Linked DNA regions of Thermosynechococcus vestitus BP-1. Each later gene encodes a partner of the first gene's protein in a complex. Links are inferred from orthologs where the notes say so. Each region holds a gene or a part of one and is shown in the gene's direction. Other genes may lie near its edges. The genes, in order: accB and accD.

What was found.
Region 2: the proteins of accB (region 1) and accD are in contact, whole or in part, in a solved structure (PDB 8UXZ), measured with the Escherichia coli proteins. The link is inferred for Thermosynechococcus vestitus BP-1 from one-to-one orthologs.

Annotation. Positions count from the first base shown.
Region 1 is NC_004113.1:1,342,320-1,349,499, forward strand. Bases 1,816-4,603 are described here. They hold accB (acetyl-CoA carboxylase biotin carboxyl carrier protein), read left to right. Parts: upstream 1,816-2,860; coding sequence 2,861-3,346; downstream 3,347-4,603. Other genes in these bases: TLL_RS06550 (CRR6 family NdhI maturation factor), read right to left, coding at 1,816-1,846; TLL_RS06555 (NifU family protein), read right to left, coding at 1,875-2,117; TLL_RS13060 (hypothetical protein), read right to left, coding at 2,165-2,299; efp (elongation factor P), read left to right, coding at 2,298-2,855; ilvB (biosynthetic-type acetolactate synthase large subunit), read left to right, coding at 3,523-4,603. Outside these bases: TLL_RS06540 (DUF697 domain-containing protein), read left to right, coding at 1-126; TLL_RS06545 (FGGY-family carbohydrate kinase), read right to left, coding at 80-1,363; more of TLL_RS06550, read right to left, coding at 1,367-1,815; more of ilvB, read left to right, coding at 4,604-5,331; TLL_RS06575 (glycoside hydrolase family 10 protein), read right to left, coding at 5,328-6,497; TLL_RS06580 (energy-coupling factor ABC transporter ATP-binding protein), read right to left, coding at 6,501-7,148; TLL_RS06585 (dihydrolipoamide acetyltransferase family protein), read right to left, coding at 7,152-7,180. UniProt on the Escherichia coli protein: This protein is a component of the acetyl coenzyme A carboxylase complex; first, biotin carboxylase catalyzes the carboxylation of the carrier protein and then the transcarboxylase transfers the carboxyl group to form malonyl-CoA.
Region 2 is NC_004113.1:1,716,541-1,723,745, forward strand. Bases 2,119-4,931 are described here. They hold accD (acetyl-CoA carboxylase, carboxyltransferase subunit beta), read left to right. Parts: upstream 2,119-2,966; coding sequence 2,967-3,896; downstream 3,897-4,931. Other genes in these bases: rseP (RIP metalloprotease RseP), read right to left, coding at 2,119-2,730; TLL_RS08350 (serine/threonine phosphatase), read left to right, coding at 3,999-4,931. In the rest of the region: TLL_RS08330 (DNA adenine methylase), read left to right, coding at 1-531; nth (endonuclease III), read right to left, coding at 947-1,615; more of rseP, read right to left, coding at 1,624-2,118; more of TLL_RS08350, read left to right, coding at 4,932-5,852; TLL_RS08355 (CHAT domain-containing protein), read left to right, coding at 5,987-7,205.

The DNA of each region.
Region 1 (7,180 bases):
AACGGTGCAGGCTGGGGGACTGCAGGGCCAAAAACGGTTGTTCAGCAAATCCTCAGTCAACTGGATCAGCGCCATATCCTCAATCGGCTGAAGTTGGAAATTCAGGAGCAGTTGTACCCCCGTTGAGTTGGGCCAGACGCGCTGTTCCATAGGCGGCCTCAGTGTGGGGTGAAATGGCCACCGGAACCCCTAGGTATTGCTGGCGCAGCGCTAACCATGCTGGATTACGGGCACCCCCGCCCGCTGTCCAGACCTGTTTCAGCGGTGAGGCCCCCAAACGCTGCAATTGGGCATAGCCTTGGGCTTCAATGCGACTGAGACTTTCAAGGAGTCCCTGCAAAAAGAGGCGAGGGTCGTTGGGCCGGGGTTCTAGGCGCGGCTCTAGGTGAGGATCATTGATGGGAAAGCGCTCACCCCGCTTGAGGAGGGGATAGTAGTCTAAACCCGTGGGTTGACTGACATCTATTTGGACACTGAGGCGTTCGAGTTCCTCTGGGGTAAAAAACTGGGCTAAAATTGCCGCACCGCAGTTGGACGCGCCCCCCACTAGCCAGCGATCGCCCAAGCGATGACTATAGATGCCTGCTGTCAAATCCTCTACCCTAGAGGTACTCAAAAGCTTCAGCACAAGGGTTGAGCCCAAGGAGGTCACCGCTTCACCCACCTCAGAGGCACCACTAGCCAAGAAGGCGGCAATGCTATCGGTCGTCCCCGCACACACCTGACACTCTGGAGACAAGCCTAAATCAGTGGCTGTCACCTCTCCCACAACCGTCCCCGGGGGAACGACCTGGGGCAGCAGGGGCTGCAAGGGTGCAAGTATGGGGTGGCTGAACCAGTCGGGGTAGGCTTCCTTTGCTGGGTCATAGCCCAACTTCAGGGCATTGTGCCAGTCGGAAATCCCCAGTTGACCGTGAAGTAAGAAGGCTAGCCAGTCAGCTTGGTGTAGGAAAACGACATTGGCAGTGGCATAGTGGGTCTGGAGCCACAACAACTTGACCAGACTACTGGTGGCACTAAGGACAAGGTGATCTGCGGCTACAATCTGCCGCAACCGTTGAAGATGATCTTGGGCGCGATCGTCGTTGTACAAAAGGACGGGTGAGGAGGGCTGCCCCTGAGCATCACAGAGGAAAACGGTGCTCGAGGTCCCATCAATTGCAATCCGCCGAATTTGCCGACGGATAGCGCTTGGCATTTCTAAAATCAACGCCCGCAATGTGGCTGCCCATTCTTGGGGTCGATCCGGCTGGTGCAGCGGCCGACGGGCAGTGGCCAGAACATTGCCCTCAGGATCGATGGCGATCGCCCGCGCCCCCGAGGTTCCAAAATCAATGCCTAGGGCGGTGACTGCTTGCCCCATCACTTATTGAAGGAGCGTAAAGAGCTCGCTATCGAGCTCATAGCCAAACATCGCCGCCATGCCTTTAATTTTTTCAACAGCAGGATAGCCCTGTCTCTGTAGCCATTGCCAAAGGGTAAACACCTTGGCCATCACAAAAATATCAAGGGCTTGGGGGTTGAAGATAATCCCCTGCTGCGGATGAAATTCGTGGGGCACCAGCATCGCCCCATAACGCACCAGTTCACCGGCTGACCAATCCAGTAAGTAGGGTAGCCAGGGATAGCACACATCGGCACGAATAAACCAAAGGCGCACCGGTGCTAATTCCGAAAGTTCTAAATCAGGCTCATCCACTGGCCGCGGATAATTAATCGTAAAACGCAGCGCTTGATGATGAGCGAGAAGCTGCTGCTGTGCAATCAGCGGGGCAAGCACGTGTTCTAGGGGAGATAAGTCCAGACGATCAATTTGATCTGGGGTTAACTGGATTGCGATCGCCACTCCCTCTCTCTCCCCAGCAGCCGGTAACTTAGAGAACCTGCTGGACTTCAGCAATCTCTGGAATGGATTCCTTTAACTTGCGCTCAATGCCCATGCGCAGCGTCATGGTTGAGCTGGGGCAAGCACCACAAGCCCCCTGTAAACGCAGCCGTACCACCGGCCCTTCAATTTCCACGAGTTCGACATTGCCGCCATCGGCCATCAAATAGGGGCGGAGTTCATCAAGGACTTTTTCGACGTTTTCTTGACTCAATTCCAGGGTTGCAGCCATTGTTACTGTCCTTGGCCTATCATTCACGTTGATTTTCAGTGTAGCATTTACAGGAGCGATCGCCCTTTGGGAATTCCCAGGGGTGCCAATGGATCCCCCTCTAGGGAAATCTGCTCAACAGTGTTAGGAGCGGCAGCGCTCAAGGATACAATAATAGCTTGGTGAACTGCACGGTAGGACATGATTTCCAGTAATGATTTTCGCCCCGGTGTAAGTATTGAGCTGGATGGTGCCGTCTGGCGAGTCGTCGAGTTTTTGCACGTCAAACCCGGTAAGGGTTCCGCCTTTGTACGGACAAAGTTAAAGAATGTGCAAACAGGCAACGTGATTGAGCGCACCTTCCGCGCCGGCGAGACCGTTCCCCAAGCCACCCTTGAAAAACGCACCATGCAGCATACCTACAAAGATGGCGAAGACTATGTCTTTATGGACATGGAAAGCTATGAGGAAGCTCGCCTCACGCCCGCACAAGTGGGCGATCGCGCCAAGTATCTTAAGGAAGGCATGGAGGTCAATATCGTCAAATGGGGTGAGCAAGTCCTTGAGGTGGAGCTACCCAACTCCGTTGTTTTAGAAGTGGTGCAAACCGATCCAGGAGTTAAAGGAGATACCGCCACCGGTGGCTCAAAACCCGCCATTGTCGAAACGGGTGCCCAAGTCATGGTACCGTTGTTTATCTCCGTCGGCGAGCGGATTCGCATTGACACTCGCTCAGATACGTATCTTGGCCGCGAATAGGAGTAATGGGTGTGGAGCTTGACCTCAACCAAGTACGCGAACTGCTATTAATGTTTGACCAAACCAGCGTCACCGAACTCAACCTCAAAAGTGGCGAACTGGAACTTCAACTCCGCAAGCGTGAGCAGATCAGTGGCAGCGCCCCTGTGGTTGTGGCTCCAGCTCCGGCATCCACGGTCACGCCCACCCCTGCGCCCCCTCCAGCCCTTAGCCCCGATCCGGAACCAACGCCACCCCCTGCCAATCGCAAAACCGTAGATATTGTGGCGCCAATGGTCGGAACCTTTTATCGTGCCCCCGCTCCCGATGAACCCCCCTTTGTTGAAGTGGGTGACACAGTCAAAAAAGGCCAAGTGGTTTGCATCATTGAAGCCATGAAGCTGATGAACGAAATTGAAGCCGAAGTCAATGGCCAAGTGGTGGAAATTCTGGTGCAAAATGCTGAACCAATTGAGTATGGCCAAACTTTAATGCGCATTTTGCCTAACTAAATCAACCTCGTTCCTGCAGCAAAGCAAGGCAGCTACTAATTGCAAAGATATGTTAAGCATTGAGGAGTTTAAGGCCAAGAATTCAATGCTTTCAAGCCTTTGCGCTCTTGCCGAGACCCTAATTGAAAAATTAGAATTTAGAAATATCTACCACCACTGCCTGACGAGGTTGGCCTGTGCAAGCAACTGGAGCATACATTCTGATTGATACCCTATGCCGTCACGGTGTTAAGCATATTTTTGGATATCCTGGTGGGGCCATTTTACCGATTTATGATGAACTTTACCGTGCTGAGTCCAAGGGCATCATTCAGCACATTCTGGTGCGCCACGAACAGGGGGCAGCCCATGCTGCTGACGGCTACGCCCGTGCCACAGGTCAGGTGGGGGTGTGTTTTGCGACTTCCGGACCAGGGGCAACAAACTTAGTTACAGGCATTGCCACAGCCCACATGGATTCAATTCCACTGCTGGTGATCACGGGTCAGGTACCTCGCTCTGCCATTGGCACCGATGCCTTTCAAGAAACCGATATTTTTGGCATTACGCTGCCCATTGTTAAACACTCCTACGTGGTGCGTGCAGCTAAGGACATGGCACGGATCATTGCTGAGGCGATCTACATTGCCACCACTGGTCGACCGGGACCCGTGCTTGTGGATATTCCCAAGGATGTGGGGTTAGAGGTCTGTGAGTATGAGCCGGTCGAGCCGGGGCAGGTGAAGCTGCGGGGCTATCGCCCCACGATTCGCGGCAATGCCCGTCAAATTGCCCAAGCGGTCCAATTGATTCGTGAGGCCAAGCGACCGTTGCTTTATGTGGGGGGCGGGGCAATTACAGCGGGTGCTCACGAGGAGGTCCTCAAGTTAGCCGAGCTCTTCCAGATTCCAGTGACCACAACACTCATGGGGAAGGGGGCTTTTCCTGAATCCCATCCCCTCTCTGTGGGTATGTTGGGGATGCATGGCACCGCCTATGCCAACTTTGCCGTCAGTGAATGCGATCTCCTGATTGCGGTGGGGGCGCGCTTTGACGATCGCGTCACCGGTAAGCTGGACGAGTTTGCCTCCCGCGCTAAGGTCATTCACATTGACATTGATCCTGCTGAGGTGGGCAAAAACCGTGTCCCTGATGTGCCGATTGTGGGCAGCGTTAAACCAGTGCTGCAGCAGCTCCTCAAGCACATTGAAGACAGTGGTCAAGCGGTTGAACCTCAGACCCAAGCCTGGTTAGAGCGGATTACTATCTGGAAGCAGGATTATCCCCTCATTGTGCCCCAACCCAGTGGTGAACTCTCACCGCAGGAGGTGATTGTCGCTTTTGGCCGTCACGCCCCCGATGCCTATTACACCACTGATGTGGGTCAGCACCAGATGTGGGCAGCACAATTCCTGAAAAATGGCCCTCGGCGTTGGATCTCCAGTGCGGGCTTGGGCACAATGGGCTTTGGTATGCCTGCGGCCATGGGGGTCAAAGTAGCTTTGCCGGATCAACAGGTGATTTGTATTAGTGGCGATGCCAGTTTCCAGATGAATTCCCAAGAGCTGGCTACACTGGCTCAGTACGGTATTGCTGTCAAGACTGTCATTATTAACAACTTCTGGCAGGGAATGGTGCGGCAGTGGCAGCAGGCCTTTTATGAGGAGCGGTATTCCCATTCCAATATGGCCGAGGGAATGCCCGATTTTGTGAAATTGGCGGAGGCCTATGGGGTTAAGGGGCTACGGGTGAGCGATCGCCAGGATTTGGATGCCATTGTCCAAGAGGTTTTGGCCTACGATGGGCCAGTACTGCTGGATGCCCATGTCACCCGCGATGAAAACTGCTACCCAATGGTTGCCCCCGGCAAGCCTAACTCTCAAATGCTCGGTCTGCCGGAAGCCAAGGTTCTTGAAAAGGCTGCTGAACTGGTCTACTGTGCCAATTGTGGAGCCAAGACGATTTCAACCCATCGCTTTTGTCCAGAGTGTGGCAGCAAGCTCTAGATTCTTGGACAAGCTTGGCTAAAGAGCCGCCGTGGCAGTGGCTGGCGAAAATGAAAGAGGATTGTATTCTGGCGGCGATCGCGGGGCTCCGGTCCCCGTTGCCACAGGGTTTCAAGGGAGAAAAAGGACACTCCTAACCCAGCTTGCAGGGCAGCCGCCACCTTGGCATCCACCAGTTCAATGGGTACAGGGTTGGTACGCAGCCCCGTGAGGACACCAACGGCAGTGGGAACTTTCGCTTGGGCCTGGAGGATCTCCGGCTGCATCAACTGCTGCACAAAGCTGGAGAGATTGTAGCGATAGACTTGCACAATTACTTCATCAACGAGTCCAAGGGCAACCCACTGCGGCCAGTCTTGGAGAAATGTTTGGTAGGCGGTTGGCAATGTGGTCGGTGAGAGGGAAAAAATGGCCTTGGGAAATGCCTGCTTTACCCGCTGCCGCAGCGTTTGCACAAAGGCAGTGAGTTTGTCAGCACGCCAGCGCATCCAGTCCGGGTCACGGGGATTGTCGGGAACGGGCTTTTGGGTTTCCTGCTCATAGAGGGCACGGGTGTAGTCGTCGTAGCCAAACTCCACGGGCAGACTGAGATGATCATCAAACTGCACACCATCCACCGGATATTGCCGCAGGACCTCAAGGACAATATTGGTGAGAAATTCTTGTACTTGTGGATGAAAGGGATTCATCCAAGCCACTTCCCCAGCCGCCGTTAAGCGAGTGGTCTGACCATCGATAGCCTGGGTGAGCCACTCCGGATGAGCAAGGGCAAGTTCTGAGGTCTCTGGCACCATAAAGCCAAATTCAAACCAGGGAATGACTAAGAGATGACGGCAGTGGGCCTGCTGGGTGAGTTCGGCAAGAATATCGTAGTCTTGGATTCCCCGCAGCACAAAGGGCTGAATTCCCAGATTCTTGGCGGTAGTACTGGGGAAACTGACATAGCCGGAGTTCCAGACAACGGGGTAAAGGGTGTTGAAGTTCAGTCGCTGTAGATCATTGAGGACTGCCACCAGCCGCGGGCGATCGCGCAGGATTGGGAAATCATTCTTGGTCAGCCAAACCCCACGAATGCACCTTGGGTTTTGTGCTTGTACAGGCCAAATTGTCCAGCACAAACTCCAACAGAAGAGAATGAACAACAACCAAAGGCGACGACGCAGCATAGGCTACAGCCCTAGGGGACACAGATGTCCTGACTCAAGGAGAAAAATCTGCGTACAGACGGCGCGTAAAAACGCAAGGTCATGGCTGACCACTAGACCGGGAGTGGCATTGGTTTGGAGAAACTCCATCAAGGTGCGGCAACTCCGTTGGTCTAAAAAGGCAGTGGGTTCATCGTAGAGGATGAGCTTGGGCTGCATGGCCAAAATGCCCGCGATCGCCACCATGCGTTGTTCTCCCCCCGACAGTTGATGGGGCAGGCGATTGGCCAAATGCAAAGTTCCAGTCATCGCCAAGGCTTGATGCACTCGCTGCTGCACTTCTAGGGCTGAACAACCTAAGTTCTCAGGGCCAAAGGCAACATCCTCAGCCACAGTCGTCCCAATTAACTGATCCGCTGGATGCTGCAGCACGACGCCCACTGCCGGTTGAAACTGTCCCGCCACCACTGACTGCCCCAAGCAGGTAATCGTTCCCCGCTGTGGCTTGAGAACAGCCGCACAGAGAAGGAGGAGTGTGGTTTTGCCAGAACCATTGTCACCAATGATGCCAAGGCGATCGCCCCCCGTCACCCTCAGATTAATCCCTCGCAGAAGTGAGGGGGTTCTCCCATAGCCAAAATGAAGATCTCTGATTTCCAGCAGGGCAGTCACTGTTTAGAGCGTCAGGGCTTGAGGATTGGTTT
Region 2 (7,205 bases), 370 kb from region 1 along the record:
GTCAATCGGCAGGGAAAGTTTAATGTGCCGTTTGGACGGTATAAAGCACCGAAATATCTAGACAAAGACAATCTTCTAGCAGTGTCACACGCCTTGCGAAACGTTGAAATCCTCTGCGCGCCATTTGATACCGTGACAGAGAGAGCCAAACCAGGCGATTGGGTGTATTTTGATCCACCTTATGTTCCAATTTCGCAAACCTCGAACTTTACATCCTATTATGCCGATGGCTTTGGGTTACAAGACCAGGAACGCTTGCGGGATATTTGTATTACATTAAGCCAAAATAATGTTTACATCACGGTTTCCAATTCCGATACTGCTATTGTGCGCTCTCTGTATAAGTTTCCCCATTTCGCTATTGATGAAGTTCTAGCTAATCGTACCATTAATTGCAATGGGGCAAGGCGTGGCAAGATTACAGAATTGGTGATCACAAATTATCCTGTCAATCAAGCAGTCCAATTGCATTTAACGCAATCACGGCTACTTTCTGGAGCAGTCAAGGAGATACTCAAGAACGGAGGTTAATTGCAACGCGAAAGCTAGCCAGATGATTGTCCCACCGGTACAACCTACTGGGATGGAACCAGCTGTTCCCCCAACTGTAGCCTAGGGAGGCATGCGTGGTTGGCAACGACCAGGTATGAACCCCTCCCGACAATGTAGCCCGAACCGCAAGGTTAAAGCTGAATCCGTCAGGAGGAAGCAACTTCACCAGTGTCAGGTGATAGGGAGCTAGGCTTAAGGGTATACCCACTGGTGCGGTCACCAGCCTTACATGCAAGGTAGAGAGGCTGTAGATGAGTATCGTAAAGGCTGTTCATACAGCCGGCTTCTCCTAATAGAGGGGCTTTGGGAAGCTTGAGCCGGATACTGGGAAACTGGAACGTCCAGTTCTTAGGGGGCTAGGGGTCAGTAATGCCCACTGCTACCCGACAACTCCCTATGGCTTTGGTATTAGCTTCCTGCCCGTAGCACACAAATCAATCAGCTCACAGCTTTCGCACTGGGGTTGACGGGCTTGGCACACTGCACGGCCATGGTAAATCAAGCGAATTGACCAGTTTTCCCAATCGGGCTGGGGGATCAGGCGCATTAAGTCCCGCTCAATTTTTACGGGATCGGTTTCTTGGGTAAGCCCCAGCCGCCGACTCAAGCGCTTGACATGGGTATCCACAGTGACGCCGCCTAAAATGCCATAACCGTGGGCAAGAACCACATTGGCCGTTTTGCGAGCGACTCCCGGTAGGGAAAGCAAATCTTCCATTACCTTGGGCACTTGACCCCCATAGACCTCGACAATGCGGCGACAGGCGCCTTGAATATGGCGAGCTTTGTTGCGATAGAAACCAGTGGACTTGATGTATTGTTCCAACTCTGCCAGGTCGGCTGCCGCAAAGTCTTCGGCATCGCGATAGCGGGCAAACAGCGCCGGCGTAACTTGATTTACCCGCTCATCGGTGCACTGGGCAGAGAGAATGGTGGCCACCAGCAATTGCAGCGGATTTTCAAAGTTAAGGCTACAGGTAGCATGGGGATAGAGGCGCTTGAGGCGGGTGAGAATTTCCAATGCCCGTTGTTGCTTGGCGCAGAGGCGACGGGTAATAGCCATAGGTGGACTTAAAAGAGTTGCTGCACCCAACCCAAGCCCGTGAGGTTCACGGTGTCGCGAACAATCAGGAACATTCCCAATCCGAGGAGGAGAACCAGCCCTGTTTGCATCACGCCCTCTTGGATGCGATTAGGTAAGGGACGACCCTGCAGCGCTTCTACCACCAAGAACAGCAGTTGACCACCATCAAGGGCTGGAAAGGGCAGAATGTTGATAATCGCAAGGTTAACACTGATCAAAGCGGTAAAGGTAAAGAGCTGTTCAGCATTTGAACGGGCAATATCTGCGCCCATTGCAACGATCGCCACTGGCCCAGAGACTTGTTGAGCCGCTTGATCAAAATGCTGGAAAAGTTCCCGAAAGCCATCTAGGGTTAGGACAATCACCCGCTGAAACTCCGCCGCTGCTGCCGTGACTAATTTAATTGGGTTGAAGGTGTGTTCACGGTGAATGTCCGCATGGGGCGCCAGTTGAACGCCAATCCGCGCTTGACCCTCCTCACTGACCTCTGGGGTGACGGTAATCTCTTGGATGTGCCCTTGACGTTGAATCGTCAGTGTCAGAGGTTGCTGCGGATGTTGCTGAATAGCTCGCATTAGGTTTGGCAAGCTATTGGCATCGGCACCCAAGGGTTGGCCATCCACCGCTAAAACCAAGTCCCCCGGCTGAATGCCCGCTTGGGTGGCCACAAGGCTACTTTCAGGAACAAGGGCAGGAATGAGCACCCCCTCGTGGTACGTGGGTTGACTAATGCCCATGACCCCCACCTGCACCAGCAGTAGCAAATAGGCAAAGACCAAATTGGCAATCACCCCAGCGCTAATGACAATGGCGCGATCCAAAATTGGACGGTTGCTTAGGAGATTGGGATCGTTGGCGGGAACGCCGCTATTGGGGTCATCGTCTGGAAAACCCACATAGCCCCCCAAAGGAATCAGGCGCAGGGCGTACTCAGTCTCTTTGCCCTGAAATTTCCAGAGGATAGGGCCAAAACCAATGGAAAAGCGGTTGACATGAATGCCTTGGCTGCGGGCAGCGATGAAGTGCCCCCACTCATGGACAAAAATCAAGATTCCCAAGATGGCGATCGCCACCACGACTGCAACCATGGACATAAGATTCAACCCAGTGCTACGCTGCAAACTGCTAACTTCCTCTTATTGTGACACCGAACTTCCCCTTGGATCGGTGATCTCTCCCCAGACCCCTGCATCATTTCTCAAATCTGGGCGATATATTGCAAAAATGCAACAAAGTGGGATGATAAGTAATTATTCTTAGTGGATGCGCTTTGGAGAGACCCATACAAACGCGCTATTTGAGACCTCAACGTTAAAGGGAATTTTCTAGAATGTCTTTATTTGATTGGTTTGCAAATCGCCGTAAAGAAACCGCCTTGACACCCATGCAGCCAGAGCGGGAGATCGCCGATGGCCTCTGGACAAAGTGCGAAGCCTGTGGCGTCATGATCTACAGCAAGGATCTACATAGCCATCAACTGGTATGTCCAGAGTGTGGCCATCACCATCGCGTCAGCAGCAGTGAGCGGATCCAACAGCTGATTGATCCCCACACATGGCGACCCCTAGATGAAAATTTGGTCAGTTGTGACCCCCTGCAATTTAAGGATCGCAAGCCCTATAGCGATCGCCTGCGGGAATATCAAGAGAAAACAGGACTTAAGGATGCCGTACAAACTGGGCTGGGCCAACTCGAAGGTCTGCCGGTTGCCTTGGGGGTGATGGACTTTGCCTTCATGGGCGGTAGTATGGGCAGCGTCGTTGGTGAAAAAATCACCCGCCTAATTGAGCGAGCTACTTGGGAGCATATTCCCTTAGTGATTGTCTGTGCTTCTGGCGGTGCTCGCATGCAGGAAGGGATGCTCAGCTTGATGCAAATGGCCAAAACTGCTGCTGCCCTTGAGCGTCATCGCAGTGCTGGTCTGCTCTATATTCCCATCTTGACCCATCCCACTGCTGGGGGCGTGACCGCTAGCTTTGCTATGTTGGGGGATATTATTATTGCCGAGCCAAAAGCAACGATCGCCTTTGCCGGGCGGCGGGTCATTGAGCAAACGCTGCGGGAAAAACTCCCCGATGACTTCCAAACTGCCGAATTTGTCCAAAAGTGTGGCTTTGTTGATGTGATTGTGCCGCGCACTCAACTGAAGTCAACCTTGGCCCGATTAATCCGTTTGCATCAACCCGTGCCAAGTCGGATGTCCTCAGCCTTGTTGCCAAAATCATTCCCTTTGATGGCAATGGCTGAAGAATCCTCATAAAAAACAGCAGCAAGACGTAGAAAAGGTCTGTCCCAGGGCGATGATTATACAATAGGGGATACCCGATCGTCGCTGTCCTGTCTTTGCTGGCTCAGTGCTCTAATGCCTACCGCTCAAACTGATCAAAACCTCAAACTTTGGTGGGGCGTCCTCTATCCTGCCTATCCTGACCATCCCATTTTGGCTGCCCCCAACCACACCTCTGAGGGAACTGTGTTTGAGCAGGACACCAATCCTCCCAATGCTGCCGCCTTTTTTGACCCACAGCACCGCTACCAACGCTGGGATTACCGCTACGCCTGTGACTTGCCTCAATTGGTGCAGGATCTCCAGCCTGAGGAGCCGACGCTCTTAGAAAACCTTCGGGAAACGGCTCAGGACTGGGCACAGGGACTCAATATTCTTGACCCTACGGTGGTCATTCCCCATTTGCAAGCGCAATACCCTGACCTCAGCGCGGTGGCGATCGCCTACCTTGCCCTACACCTTGTTTACCCCGAAACCATTCCAGCCATTCACGATGCGTGGCTAGATACTGTTTCCACAAGCAACTTACCAGTCAATTATTGCCATGGCATTATTCTCGACTACAATCACACTGCGCGCCCTTTGCAAGATGTTTGGCAAGATGACAACATTGCCGATGAGCAGATCTTCCAGTACCTAGAGGACATGATTGACCTCTGGAAAACTTTAGAACCGTGGCATTGCCATTATTCCTTGCTGACAGTCAGAAACTTAGCCGTCAAACCAGACGCTCAATTGTGGCTGCATCAACTGGACTTCACTTTGCCCTTAGGGGAAACTTTTGAGCGACCCACGCCGCCCCCTAGCCTCGTTAGCGTCTGGCAAGAGTTATTTGCCCATGCCTCTAGTCGCCGCCAAGCTGTTTTCATGCCCCTGTTGGTCTCCTTGAGTACGGCTCCTCTGGAGAAAATCTCAGACATTCAGATGTTGCTTGACTCCCTTGCCTCCACCTTGCGCAGTGAACCCCTGTCTGAGGAGGAAACAGGCGAAAGTACAGGCGATCTAACTGATGAACTGCCAGACATCAGCCTCTCACCAGAATCAGCAGAAGAGGACCACACCGCTATTGAGGATGCACCAACTGCCCTCCTACCACGACAACTGGTTCAAGTGGACGTTGCTGCTCACACTGATACTGGGCGCGATCGCCACCACAACGAGGATTTCTATCTCATCAATCATCGGCAGCAGGTGCGCATAACCCCCAACGGTCAACAACTAGAGGTTCAAGGGGTTTATGTGCTTTGTGATGGCATGGGCGGCCACGCCGAAGGAGAAGTCGCTAGCTCCTTAGCCACTAAAACCGTTCATGAATACTTCGAGCAGACTTGGCCGTGGCAGGGAGAACTGCCCAGTGCTGAGGAGGTACGCAACGCCATTTACCGCGCCAACGAGGTCATTTTTGCCACCAATGATCAAAAAGCAAAAACGGGCAGTGGTCGCATGGGTACAACACTTGTCATGGCCCTGCTTCATAATTACCATCTTCGCCTTGCTCATGTCGGCGACAGTCGCATCTACCGCTTCACCAAACGCCAAGGACTGCAACAACTCACCACAGATCATGAAGTCGGTCAACGTCTGATTCAACAGGGACTTGAACCGCAAATTGCCTATGGCCGCCCCGACGCCTACCAACTCACCCAAGCCCTTGGACCCCGCAACAATGAGGCGATTCACCCAGAAGTCACAGACCTAGAGATTGAAGAAGACACCCTTATTTTACTTTGCTCCGATGGTCTATCCGATAATCGTTGCCTTGAAACCCATATTATTAGCCACTTATTCCCAATGCTCGACTTTAGCATTCCCCTCAGTCAGTCGCTCCATAAACTGATTGATGTGGGAAACCAAGTCAATGGCCACGATAACTTGACGGCGATCGCGATCCGCTTCAAATTACGCTCCGTTCTCAGCGCTTTGTTTTAACTCTTAAGTCAACAGAAAGAAGTCACTTTGTTAAGTAGCACACCCCTTTGATCATTGCTAACATTGTTCTTGAGGATCAAACTATCCTCGGCATTCGATTTTTTTACAAAAATTTATCTTTTGTAAGAATTTATATGCTTCCTCAATTCTTAAGGACCGTAGCCCGCCACGGTTTCATCAGCGTTACGAGTGTACTTTCTCTGCTGGCCACGCCGGTACTTGGGCAAATCACACCTGCTCCCAATACCACCGGCACTACGGTAGAAACCGTCAACAATCAGTTCAACATTGGCGGCGGACAACTCTCTGGCGACGGTCAAAACCTTTTTCACCTGTTCCGCGACTTCAATGTCCAGCAGGGGCAAATTGCCAACTTTCTTTCTAGCCCCCAAATCCGCAATATTCTTGCTGGTGTCAATAGTGGTCACCCTAGCTATATCAATGGCTTACTGCAAGTGACAGGGGGCAACAGCAATCTCTATCTCCTCAATCCTGGGGGTATTGTCTTTGGTCCAAATGCGCAGTTGAATCTACCAGCCGCATTTCATGCCTCAACAGCGCAGCGCGTGCACTTTGGCAATGGTGTCTTTGATCTCAACGGTTCAAACACCTACAGCCAACTCAATGGCTTCCCGATCGGCTTTGAATTTGCCAATAAAGGCATCCTGATTAATGAAGGCAACCTTAGGGTTAATGCGGGTCATTCCCTGACCCTAATGGCACATCAGGTGATCAATAGCGGCACCTTAACAGCACCGGGGGGCAAGGTCAATGTTGTAGCCGTCCCTGAATCAGGACTGGTGCGTATTTCCCAAGAGGGCATGCTCCTCAGCCTTGAAATTCCTCAGGAGCGATTACCCGCTGATAGGATCATTCAGCCAACCGACCTACCAACTTTACTCACAGGTGGAAATGGCTATCCCAGTGTCAATAGCGTGATTCGCAACCCTGATGGCACAATTCGTCTGGTACATGACAGCACCCACATTCCGCTGGTCACCAATACCGCCGTCATTGGCGGCACCATTGATGTGAGTAGCGACACCGGCTCAGGTGGCCAAATCACAATTGCTGGCCAAGGCAGTAATGTCGCTCTCCTCAATGCTCAACTCACAGCCTCGGGACTGACAGGGGGTGGCACGATCCTAGTTGGTGGTGACTATTTAGGCGGAACAAGCGGCACCAACCGTCTCGATTCTAGCTTTAACACAGCAAATCTTTTCGTTAATAGCGGAACTTCTTTGAATGCTGATGCCCGCAGTCAAGGCAATGGCGGTACAGTTATCAACTGGGCAAATGAGAACACGCACTTCTACGGCCAAATTAGCGCCCGCGGCGGTAGCCTCAGGGGAG